One region of the Rhodosalinus sp. FB01 genome, then DNA from elsewhere that is predicted to be linked to it. Evidence: riboswitches for the same ligand, from Rfam matches in the RefSeq annotation. Region 1 holds a riboswitch; the other holds the start of a gene.
What was found. Region 1 has a riboswitch for thiamine pyrophosphate ahead of thiB (thiamine ABC transporter substrate binding subunit). Riboswitches for the same ligand answer to the same signal wherever they lie in the genome.
Positions count from the first base shown of each region.

Region 2: another riboswitch for thiamine pyrophosphate. It lies ahead of AB6A65_RS02805 (YkoF family thiamine/hydroxymethylpyrimidine-binding protein); the one in region 1 lies ahead of thiB (thiamine ABC transporter substrate binding subunit).

Region 1 covers NZ_JBGFSH010000005.1:49,154-54,977, reverse strand. Annotated here, with positions in the region: gene AB6A65_RS09010 (DMT family transporter) at 1-402, shown strand, start outside; gene AB6A65_RS09005 (AEC family transporter) at 399-1,343, opposite strand; gene aroC (chorismate synthase) at 1,349-2,452, opposite strand; TPP riboswitch at 2,547-2,655, shown strand; gene thiB (thiamine ABC transporter substrate binding subunit) at 2,713-3,693, shown strand; gene AB6A65_RS08990 (thiamine/thiamine pyrophosphate ABC transporter permease ThiP) at 3,669-5,210, shown strand; gene AB6A65_RS08985 (ATP-binding cassette domain-containing protein) at 5,197-5,824, shown strand, end outside.
Region 2 covers NZ_JBGFSH010000002.1:26,858-32,681, forward strand. Annotated here, with positions in the region: gene AB6A65_RS02795 (FAD-dependent oxidoreductase) at 1-104, opposite strand, end outside; gene AB6A65_RS02800 (FAD-dependent oxidoreductase) at 331-2,787, opposite strand; TPP riboswitch at 3,045-3,156, shown strand; gene AB6A65_RS02805 (YkoF family thiamine/hydroxymethylpyrimidine-binding protein) at 3,147-3,755, shown strand; gene AB6A65_RS02810 (ECF transporter S component) at 3,816-4,400, shown strand; gene AB6A65_RS02815 (ABC transporter ATP-binding protein) at 4,393-5,824, shown strand, end outside.

The DNA of each region.
Region 1 (5,824 bases):
ACGCTCTCGGTGCGGGGCGCCTCGTCGGGGGGCAACTTCCTGATGGTCGTCGGGCTTCAGATGCTCGTGGGCTCGGCGGCACTGGCCGTGCCCGCGGCCATGCTGGAGACGATCGAGGTCGACTGGTCGTGGCGGCTGGGGCTGGCCTACGCCTACACGATCCTCGTCCCGGGCCTCGCCGCCACGCTGGTGTGGTTCCTGCTGGTGGATCGCGTGGGCGCGGTGAAGGCGGCCACCTTCCACTTTCTCAACCCGTTTCTCGGCGTGGCGATCGCGGCGCTTCTGCTGGGCGAGGCGCTCGGTCCGCTCGATATCGTGGGCGTCACCGTGATCGCCTTCGGCATCCTGGCGGTGCAACTGTCGCGCCAGCAGCGCGTGCCGGCCGCGGCGCGGCGCGGCTAGCCGAGGATCGCCAGAAGAACCGTCAGCGTGAAGAAGGCGCCCGTCGTGGCGCCGAGGAGCGCGAGCGAGGCGATGCCCTCGTGGCCGTAATCCTGGGCGAAGAGCGCGTAGATCCCGAACATCGGCATGGCCGCCGACAGCACGACGGCGAGGCGGAGATCCGGGTCGGCGACGTGGAACCCGATGAGCGGCAGCACCACCAGCGCGAGCGCCGTCATCGCCGGATGCAGCAGGAGCTTTCCGGCGACGATTTCCGCGGCGAGCATCCGGTTGCCGCGCACCGGCAGCCCGACGAGCGAGCCGCCTATCACGAAAAGCGCGATCGCCCCGGTGGAGGACGCCAGAAGGTCGAGCAGCCGCGCCACGCCGGAGGGCACCGAGAGCCCGGCCAGCGACACCGCGAGCCCTGCGAGCAGCCCCAGCACCATGGGCCGCCGCACCACGCCCCAGATGAGGGCCTTCAGCCGCGGCCAGATGCTGCCGACATGCGAGGGGCGCGAGCCTTCCAGCAACAACAGCGTGAGGGGAATGAGCACGAAATTCTCGACCACGAGGTTCATCGCGAGGATGAGCCCCGCGTCCTCCGGCAGCAGCAGCAGCATCAGCGGGTAGCCCACATAGCCCGAGTTCGGACAGCTCGACCCCATCACCGCGATGGCCTTGCGCGCCGGGCCTGTGCCGCGCAGCGTGTGCCAGGTCCAGGCCAGCGCGATGGTGGCCAGCCCGCCCGCGAGAAAGACCGCCATGTAGTTGGGGCTCACGCTTTCGGTGAGCTTGCGGCCCGCCACCGCGGAAAAGAGCAGCGCGGGCAGCGCCACGTTCATCACGAAAAGGCCCAGAACGCGCATGTCCTCGGGGCGGAAGGCCCCGAAGCGCACCGAGCCGTATCCGAGCCCCACCAGCGCGAAGATGGGAAAGGTGATCGCCAGGATGTCGAGCACGGGGTCTAGCCAATCGGCCCCCGCGCGCCGCCGGTCTGCGCACGGTCGAGAAGCAGGTGATCGAGCAGGACGCAGGCCATCATCGCCTCGCCCACCGGCACCGCGCGGATGCCGACGCAGGGATCGTGGCGGCCCTTGGTGACGATCTCGGTCGCCTCGCCCGAGAGGGTGACGGTGCGCCGCGGCGTCAGGATCGACGAGGTGGGCTTCACCGCGAAGCGCACCACGACCTCCTGCCCGGTGGAGATGCCGCCCAGCACCCCGCCCGCGTGGTTGGAGGAATAGACCGGCTCGCCGTCATTGCCCATGAATATCTCGTCGGCGTTCTGGCTGCCGGTCAGTTCGGCCGCCGCCATGCCCTCGCCGATCTCCACGCCCTTCACGGCGTTGATGCTCATCATCGCGGCGGCGAGATCGGTGTCGAGCTTGCCGTAGACCGGTGCACCGAGGCCGGGCGGCACGCCCGACGCGACCACCTCGATCACGGCGCCCGCGCTGTCGCCGGACTTGCGCAGAGCGTCGAGATAGGCAGCCCAGTCCTCGGCGGCCTGCGGGTCGGGGCACCAGAAGGGGTTCCCGTCGATCACCGCCGCGTCGAAGCGCGCGCGGTCGATGGCGTGCGGGCCGATGCGGGTCATGTAGCCCCGGATTTCCAGGCCCGGCGCCAGCGCGGCCAGCGCGGCGCGCGCCACGCCGCCGGCGGCGACCCGCGCCGCCGTCTCCCGCGCGGAGGAGCGCCCGCCGCCACGATAGTCGCGGATGCCGTATTTCTGCCAGTAGGCGATGTCGGCATGGCCGGGGCGGAAGGTCTTGGCGATCTCGGAATAGTCCTTGGAGCGCTGGTCGGCGTTGCGGATCAGAAGCTGGATCGGGGTGCCGGTGCTCTGCCCCTCGAAGACGCCCGACAGGATCTCCACCGCGTCGGGCTCCCGCCGCTGGGTCACGTACCGGCTTTGTCCCGGCTTGCGCCGGTCGAGCCAGAGCTGGAGCGCGGCCTCGTCGAGCGCGACGCCGGGCGGGCAGCCGTCCACCACGGCACCGAGGGCGGGGCCGTGGCTTTCGCCCCAGGTGGTCACGCGAAAGACGTGGCCGAAGCTGTTCAGGCTCATGCGAGATGGTCCTCCTGACTGGGCGGTCTAGCCCGCGCACCCCCTCCTCTCAAGCGGTTTCGCCTTGAAGGGCCAAGGGCGGCGGTCTAACGTCACGCTCACCTCGGGGTGGCCCGCACGCGCGCGGGCCTGAGATGCCGGACGGCGAACCCGTTGAACCTGAACCGGTTAGGACCGGCGGAGGGAAGGGACAGGACCAACGGGGCAGATCGCCCGCCTCCCCTGACTTGCTCCGCCCGTCGCAAGAAAGGAGCAAGACGATGCGCGCTTCGATGATTGCCACGGGTCTCGTCGCCGCCGCCACGGGCGCGGCGGGCCAGACCCCCGAACTCACCGTCTACACCTATGACAGCTTCGTCTCCGACTGGGGCCCCGGCCCGCAGATCGAGACGGCCTTCGAGGAGGTTTGCGGCTGCGACCTGCGCTTCGTGGGCGCGGGCGACGGCGCCGCGCTCCTGTCCCGGCTGCGGCTCGAGGGCGAGAGGACGCAGGCCGACGTGGTGCTGGGACTCGACACGAACCTGACCCATGCCGCCCGCGAGACGGGACTTTTCGCCGAGCACGGGATCGCGGCGGAATTCGACCTGCCGGTGGCGTGGGACGATCCGCATTTCCTGCCCTTCGACTGGGGCTATTTCGCCTTCGTCCACGAGGCGGGCCTCGACGCGCCGACCTCTTTCCGCGCGCTGGCGGAAAGCGATCTCGACATCCTGATCCAGGATCCGCGCTCCTCCACGCCCGGCCTCGGGCTTCTGATGTGGGTGAAGGCGGCCTATGGCGACGAGGCGGGCACGATCTGGGAAGGGCTCTCCGACAACGTGGTCACCGTCACGCCCGGCTGGTCGGAGGCCTACGGGCTCTTCCTCGACGGCGAGGCGGACATGGTCCTCTCCTACACCACCTCCCCGGCCTATCACCTGATCGCCGAGGACGATCCCTCCAAGGCCGCCGCGCCCTTCGAGGAGGGGCACTACATGCAGGTCGAGGTGGCGGGCATGCTCGCCGGCACCGAGCAGCCCGACCTCGCCCGGCAGTTCCTCGAGTTCATGACCGGTCCCGGCTTCCAGTCCGTGATCCCGACCACGAACTGGATGTACCCGGCGGTCATCCCGCCCGAGGGTCTGCCCGAGGGCTTCGAGACGCTGATCGCGCCCGAGACGGCCCTTCTGCTGCCGCCGGCGGAGGCCGCGGCGCTTCGCGGCCCGGCGCTCGAGGAATGGCGCGCGGCGCTGGCGCGCTAGGCGCGCCGCCCTGGGCGGCGGCGGGCGCGGCGCTTTTCGTCGCCGCGCTCGTCCTCGCCCCCGTGATCGCGGTGATCTGGACCGCTGGCGCGGCGGGGCGGCTCGGCCCGGGCGACTGGGCCGCGGTGCGTTTCTCGCTCACCCAGGCCGCGCTCTCGGCGCTTCTGTCGGCCGCGCTCGCCGTGCCCGTGGCGCGGGCGCTGGCGCGCCGCCGGTTCCCGGGGCGCGGCGCGCTCGTCACGCTGCTGGGCGCGCCCTTCATCCTGCCGGTGGTGGTGGCCGTCTTCGGGCTTCTCGCCGTGTTCGGGCGCAACGGCATCGCCAGCAACCTGCTGGACCTCGCGGGGCAGGAGCCGCTGTCGATCTACGGCCTGCACGGCGTGGTGCTCGCCCATGTCTTCTTCAACCTGCCGCTGGCCACGCGGCTTCTGCTTCAGGGCTGGCTCGCCATCCCGGGCGAGCGGTTCCGCCTCGCCGCCGCGCTCGCCCTGCCGCCGGGGACTGTGTTCCGCCTGCTCGAGCTTCCCATGCTGGTGCGCGTGCTGCCCGGCGTGGCGGTGGTGATCTTCGTCATCTGCCTGTCCAGCTTCGCCGTGGCGCTGATCCTCGGGGGCGGGCCGGCGGCCACCACCGTGGAACTCGCCATCTACCAGGCGTTCCGCTTCGAGTTCGATCTCGGCAAGGCGGCGGCCCTCGCGCTCGTCCAGCTGGCGCTCGCGGGCGGCGCGGCGATGCTCGCCGCGCGCCTCGCCCTGCCGCCGGCCATGGGCGCCGGGCTGGACCGGGTGGTGCCGCGCTGGGACGCCGACCGCCCGGGTCTGCGGGTGCAGGACGCGCTGTGGATCGGGGCGGCCGCCGGTTTCCTGCTGGTGCCGCTCGCCATGATCGTGATCGACGGGGTGCCGGGGCTGGCGCGGCTGCCGGGCAGCGTGTGGACGGCGGCGGGGCGCTCTGTCGCCGTCGCGCTCGTCTCCACCGCGCTCGCCATCGCGCTCGCCCTCGCGCTGGCGAGCCGGCGGGGCGAGTTGCTGGCGGTGCTCGCCATCGCCGTCTCGCCGCTCGTGCTCGGGACCGGCCTTTTCCTGATCCTCCGACCCGTGGCCGCGCCGGGCGACGCGGCGCTTCCGGTGACCGCCCTCGTCAACGCGCTGATGGCGCTGCCCTTCGCGCTGCGCGCGATCCGCCCCGAGCTCGAGGCGGTGCGGGCCGATTACGGCCGCCTCTGCCTGTCGCTCGGCCTGACCGGGCGGCGGTTCTGGACGCGGGTCGCGCTGCCTCGGCTGCGCCGCCCGCTCGGTTTCGCGGCGGGGCTCGCCGCGGCGCTCTCCATGGGGGATCTCGGCGTGATCGCGCTCTTCGCCGACCCGGAGCGCGCGACGCTGCCCTTGCAGATGTATCGGCTCATGGGGGCCTACCGCACGTCGGACGCGGCCGGCGCCGCGCTTCTTTTGCTGCTGCTCAGCCTCGCGCTCTTCTGGGCCTTCGACCGCGGGGGGCGTATCGATGCTCGCGCTTGAGCGGCTTGTCGTCACGCAGGACACGTTCCGGCTGGAGGCGGATCTTACCGTCCCGGTGGGCCGCATCGTGGGCGTGATCGGCCCTTCCGGCGCGGGCAAGTCCACCCTGCTCAACGTGATCGCGGGGTTCTTCCCGCCGAGCGCCGGGCGCGTGCTCTGGGACGGGCGCGACATCACCGGCCTGCCCCCGGCCCGGCGGCCCGTCGCCATGCTCTTCCAGGAGGCGAATCTCTTTCCCCATCTCACGGCCGCCCAGAACGTGGCGCTTGCCCTCACGCCGCGGGCGCGGCTCTCGCGAGCCGAGGCCGCGGAGGTGGAACGGGCGCTCGACCGGGTGGGCCTTTCCGGGCTCGGCGAACGGCGCCCGGCGCAGCTTTCGGGCGGCCAGCAGGGGCGCGTGGCGCTGGCCCGGGCGCTCTTGCAATCGAAGCCGCTTCTGCTGCTGGACGAGCCCTTTTCCGCGCTCGGCCCCGCCCTGCGCGGCGGAATGCTCGACCTCGTCCGCGAGATCGCGGAGGAAACCGGCGCGACCGTCCTTCTGGTCAGCCACGCCCCCGCGGACGCCCGTCGCATCGCGGACGACATCCTGCTGGTCGCGGAGGGCCGGGCCGCCG
Region 2 (5,824 bases), on a different contig from region 1:
ACGATGTCGGTCCAGCCCGCCTTCGCAAGGTGGTAGGCGACCGAGCAGCCGGACACCCCTCCGCCGATGATGACGGCCCGGGCCTCGCGGGGAAGCGCGGTCATGTCGTTCGTCCCGAAGCGGAGCCGAGCGGGGTGACGGGAGGACGGTGTCGCGTCAACCCTGCCGGCCTCGCGAGCTCCGCGCGCGCCCCGTCGCTTACCCCGCCCGACGGCCCCGGCGCTTCGGGGCGGGCCGGCCGGGGGCGCACCATGGCCCGCGCACGGGGGTGCGCCGCGTTTCGCGACCTGCGTCGCCCCGTCGAGGGCGAGTTCGGGCGTGGGGAAGGCATCACCGTTTCACGCGCTCCATCGCCGGATCCAGCATCGGCCGCAGCGCGGCGCGGGCCGGCACGCGCTCGCCCGCGACATCGACCTCCCACGGGCCGGCCTCGACGATCTCGGGCGTCACGGCGCAGTCGAGCGCGACGAAGCCGATACCCACCGCACCGCCCAGCGTGTGCCCGTAGCCGCCGATCTGAAGATGGCCCACCTCCTTGCCGTCGAGGCGCACGATCTCGTTGCCGAAGAGCAGCGGCTCGGGGTCCTCGAGCAGGAATTGCAGCATCCGCGTCTTCGGCACGCCTTGCGCCTTGATCGCGGCCAGCGCGTCGCGGCCGATGAAGCCTCCGGGCTTGTCGAGCTTCACCGCGAAGCCGAGACCCGCCTCGATCGGGTTGTCGGTGTTGTCCACGTCGATGCCGAAGTCGCGATACGCCTTCTCCAGCCGCAGCGAGTTCAGCGTCTGCATCCCGGCGTTGCGCAGCCCCAGGTCGCGCCCGGCCTCGACCAGCAGATCGTAGACCTGAACCGCCTGCGTCGCCGGCACATGGAGTTCCCAGCCCAGTTCGCCCACGAAGGTCACGCGCAGGGCGAGCACCGCGTAGTAGCCGATATCGATCTCCTGCGCCGTCATGAAGGGGAAGGCCGCGTTGGACAGGTCGGTTTCGCTCAGCCGCTGCATCAGCTGCCGCGCCTTGGGGCCATGCACGTTGATCTGCGTGATGCCCGCCGTGAGGTCGGTGATAGTGACCCATTCGTTCGCGCCGATGTGGCGGCGCATCCGCATCTCGGTGTGGCCGTGCGAGTTCTCGCCCACCACGACGATGAATTTCGTCTCCGACAGGCGCGTCACGGTCAGATCGGCCTCGAAGCCTCCCCTGTCGTTGACCCAGGCGGTGTAGACGACGCGCCCCGGCGCGACGTCGACGTCGTTGCAGCTCAGCCGCGAGAGCAGCGCGCAGGCGTCCGGCCCCTCGACGGCGAATTTCGACATGCTCGACATGTCCATCACGATCACGTCCTCGCGCGCCGCGCGATGCTCTTCGGCGTGCCAGTCCCACCAGTTCTGGCGGAACCAGCTCAGCCGCTCGATCTTCGCCTGGGCGGGTGATGGCGCGAACCAGTCGGGCTGTTCCCAGCCGTTTCCTTCGGTGAAATACGCGCCCGCCGCCGCCAGCCGGTCGTAAAGCACCGACCGCTTGAGGTTCCGCCCGGTTTTCGGGGCCTCGTTGTGGAAATGCTGGCCGAACAGCTTGCCCAGAAGTTCGGTCGTCCGGTCGCGGCGGAAGGCGGGCGTCGCGTGGTGCCGGGTGAAGCGATTGACGTTGATGCCGGTCACGTCGATCGGCGGCACGCCCTCGACGATCCAGTGCGCGAGCGCCCGGCCCGTGCCCGCCCCGTTCAGGATGCCCAGGGAGTTCATGCCGCAGGCCACCCAGCAGTTGCGAAGCTCCGGCGTTTCGCCCACCAGCGGCGCGTTGTCCGGGGTGAAGCTTTCCGGCCCGCAGAAGAGCTTGCGCACGCCCACGTCCAACGCGCCGGGCACGCGGCTGTAGGCAAGTTCGAGCCAGGGGCCGACCCGGTCCCAGTCCGGCTCGATCTCGCCGAAGGCGAAGGTCTCCGGGATGCCCTCGACCTTCCAGGGCGCGGCGCCGGGCTCGAACAGGCCCAGCATCAGGCCGCCCACTTCCTCGCGGTAATAGGTGTAGGTCTTCGGATCCTCCAGCACCGGCAGGTCGCGCGGCAGCCCCTCGATCTTGTCGGTGATGAGATAGTAATGCTCGGCGGCCTGAAGCGGCAGCGTGATGCCGGCCTTCGCGCCCAGTTGCCGCGACCACATGCCCGCGCAGATCACCACGTGATCGGCGCTGATCTCATGCCCGTCCGCCATGCGCACCCCCACGGCACGGTCCCCCCGCACGACGATGTCGGTGACGGCGGTCGTCTCGAAGATCCGCGCGCCACCCATCTGCGCGCCCTTGGCGAGCGACATCGTCACGTCCACCGGGTTCGCGCGCCCGTCCTCGGCGATGTAGAAGCCGGCCAGCACGTCGCTCACGTCCCCGACCGGGAAGAGCTCCTGCACCTCGCGGGGCGAGATCTCGACCATGTCGATCCCGTGCCTGCGCATGAAGGGCGCGACGCGGCGCATCTCGTGCACGCGCTCCTCGTTGCTGGCGACCTGCAGGTATCCCACCGCGCGAAAGCCGGTGGGCACGCCCGTCTCTTCCTCGAGCCTGGCGTAGAGGTCGCGGCCGTGGGTGTAGATCTCGCATTCCGCCTCGGACTTGAGCAGCCCCGCGACGACCAGCCCCGCGGCGTGCCATGTCGTGCCCGATGTCAGGCGGTCACGCTCCAGCACCACCACGTCCGACACGCCGAGCTTCGTGAGGTGATAGGCGGTGTTGCAGCCGATGGAGCCGCCCCCGACGATCACGACGCCTGCGTGCGATGTCAAGTCGGACATGGTTGCTCCTCTTTCCCCAGGCTGCGCATCCGCGTTCGAAGCGGCGACACGGCAAAGCATTCTTGGATGCGCGCGGCGGCGCAACCCCCCTTCGCCCCGCGACCCGCGCGCGGTGCGCCCCGTGGAAACGCGGTCGGCACGGCCCCTGCTCCAGCGGCGCCGCAAACGTGGCCGCCCGGATCCTTCCGCCCGGGACCGCTGGATGCACGGTCGGCCCGATATTCGGGCTTGAAGCCGACCCGGAAGAGTATAATTTCATGAATGCACAGGGGAGCTCCGCGATGCCGGGGCTGAGATGCAGGGCGCAGGCCCTCGGACCCTTCAGCTGATCTGGGTAATGCCAGCGGAGCGAGGTGATCATGTTTTCCGGCGCACAGGTGTCAGTGTATCCGATGTCCGACGATTTCGTCGGCATCATTCTCGGCGCGCTCGGGGCGCTCGATCCCTGGCGCGATCGGCTCCGGCTCGAGACCGACGACCTGTCGACCCTGATGGTCGGTCCGCCGGAGATCCTCTTTCCCGCGATGCGCGACCTCTTCGTGGCGGCCGCCGCGTCCGGCGCGCACACGACGATGCACGCCACGATCTCGCGCGGCTGTCCCGGAGAGCCCGACGACCCGATCTGCACCCCCGTCGCCGGGCCGCCCCCGGAGATGGACCTGCCCACGCGCATCGCCACCTGCCGCGAGGCGGTGGCCGCCGCGCCTGAAAGCACGCAGACGGTGGCGGCGCAGCTGTCGCTCTATCCGCTGGGCATCGGCCATCACATGGACGAGATCTACGGCTGCATCGCGTTCCTCAAAAGCTCGGGCACCTTCGACAGGTCGAAGAATTTCTGCACCGCGCTGCGCGGCGACGCAGGCCCCGTCTTCGAGACGCTGAACCAGGCCTTCACCGGCTTCGGGTCGGCGGCCGCGCATCTCGCGCTCGACGTGACCGTATCGGCGAATTCGCCAAGCGACCGCTGACCCTGCCGCCCGCGCGCGGCCGGCATCCCTTCGAAATCTTGTCCAAAAAAGGAGGCCGACATGGCTGAACAATCCATCTGGACCATGCGCGAAACCCTGATCATCGCCGTTCTCGGCACCGTCTTCGGCGTGCTTTACCTGGGCTGGGTCCAGGTCTGGCTGGTTTTGCAGGCGATCTTCGGGGCCGTGACGATGGACGTGGTCATGGGCTTCTGGTTCATCGTCTCGATCATCGCGGCGGCGATCATCCGAAAGCCGGGGGTCGCGCTTGTCTCCGAGGTCATGGCCGCCGCCGTTCAGGTGCTTCTGGGCAGCCCGGCGGGGCTCTTGCTGCTGCTCACGGGCCTCGTGCAAGGCGCGGGGGCGGAGGCGGTCTTCGCGGCGACGCGCTGGCGGCGCTATTCCCTGCCGGTCCTGATGGCCGCGGGCATGGGGGCGGCCGTGTTCTCGTTCGTCTACACATGGATCCGGTTCGACTACGCAAGCCTCGCGCCAGGGCTGCTCGTCGCCATGTTCGTGCTTCGGCTGGCTTCGGGCGCCTTGCTGGGCGGCCTTCTGGGGCATGTCGTCGTCAAGGCGCTCTACCGCACGGGCGTCCTGTCGGGCCTCGCCATTGACCGGGACACCCGCGCCGCCAATGCCTGACGCGCTGGCCTACGAACGCGTCGCGCTGCGCTATCCCGGCGCGGCGTCCGACGCGTTCGGGCCCGTCTCGTTCTGCGTGCGGCGTGGCGAACGGGTGCTTCTGCTCGGCCCGTCCGGCGCGGGAAAATCCTCGCTTCTGCACGCCGCGACCGGGCTTCTACCCGAAGCGATCGACGGCATCCGCAGGGGCGAGATCCGCGTTGAGGGGCAGCCGGCGGGCACGCGGCGCCCGGCGGGCTGGGCCGATACCTGCGGCTATCTCTTTCAGGACGCCGCGCAGACGCTGGCCGGATTCACCGTGCGCGACGAGGTGGCCTTCGCCCTCGAGAACAGGGCGGTCGAGGCCGCGGATATCCCGGGGCTGGTCGCAAGAGCGATGGCCCGCGCCGGGCTGCCGACAGACTGGGCGGGACGGCGGATTTCCAACCTCTCCGGCGGGGAGCGTCAACTGGTGGCGCTTGCCGCGCTTCTCGCGCAGGACGCCGCGATCACGCTTGCCGACGAGCCCGCGGCAAGCCTCGCCCCCCAGGCGGCGCGGCGCATGACGGAGCTCGTACTGGCGCGCGGCCGCACGGCCCTCGTGGTGGAGCACAAGCCGGGGCCGATCCTCGACCGGATCGACCGCTGCCTCGCGCTCGGCCGCGACGGCCGCATCATCGCCGAGGGCCCGCCCTCGGAGGTGCTTGTCGCGCAGGGCCCGGCGCTGGCCGACAACGGGATCGCCCTGCCGCTTGGCATCCGCTTGCACCTCGCCATGCCGGAGATCCTCGCCCCGGCAGCCGACCTGACCGACAGCCTGCGCGGCCTGGCGCCCGGACGCCGCCGCACGGAGGCCCTGCGCGCCGCCGTCCTGCCCGATCCGGTGCCGCCCGGCGAAACGCTCGTCGCGCTCCGGAACGCGGATTGCGCCCCGGCCTTCGGTCCCGTGGTGCTGCGGGACATCACGTTATCCCTGCGCGCCGGAGAGGTCCTCGCGATCCTGGGGGCCAATGGGGCCGGCAAATCCACGCTTGCCGCCTGCCTCGCAGGGCTGCTGCCCCCGCACGCGGGCCAACGGACCGGCCCGCCCGGCGCGGTGGCGTTCCAGAACCCCGAGGCGCATTTCAGCCACGAATCCGTTGCCGCCGAGATCACGGCGGCAACGGACTCTGCGACGGCCTCCGACATCCTGGCCCGTTGGGGCCTGACCTTGGTGGCGGGCCAGCACCCCTTCACCCTTTCGCAGGGTCAGAAACGGCGGTTGGCGCTGGCGCTTCTGACCGAAACCGGCCGCTGGCCGGTCCTGATCCTCGACGAGCCGACGGGCGGGCTCGACGGGGCTGGCGAGGCCGCGCTGGGGCGGCGGATCCGGGCGCTTGCCCGGGGCGGGCACGGGGTTGCCGTGATCACGCATGATCTCGATTTCGCCCTGTCGGTGGCGGACC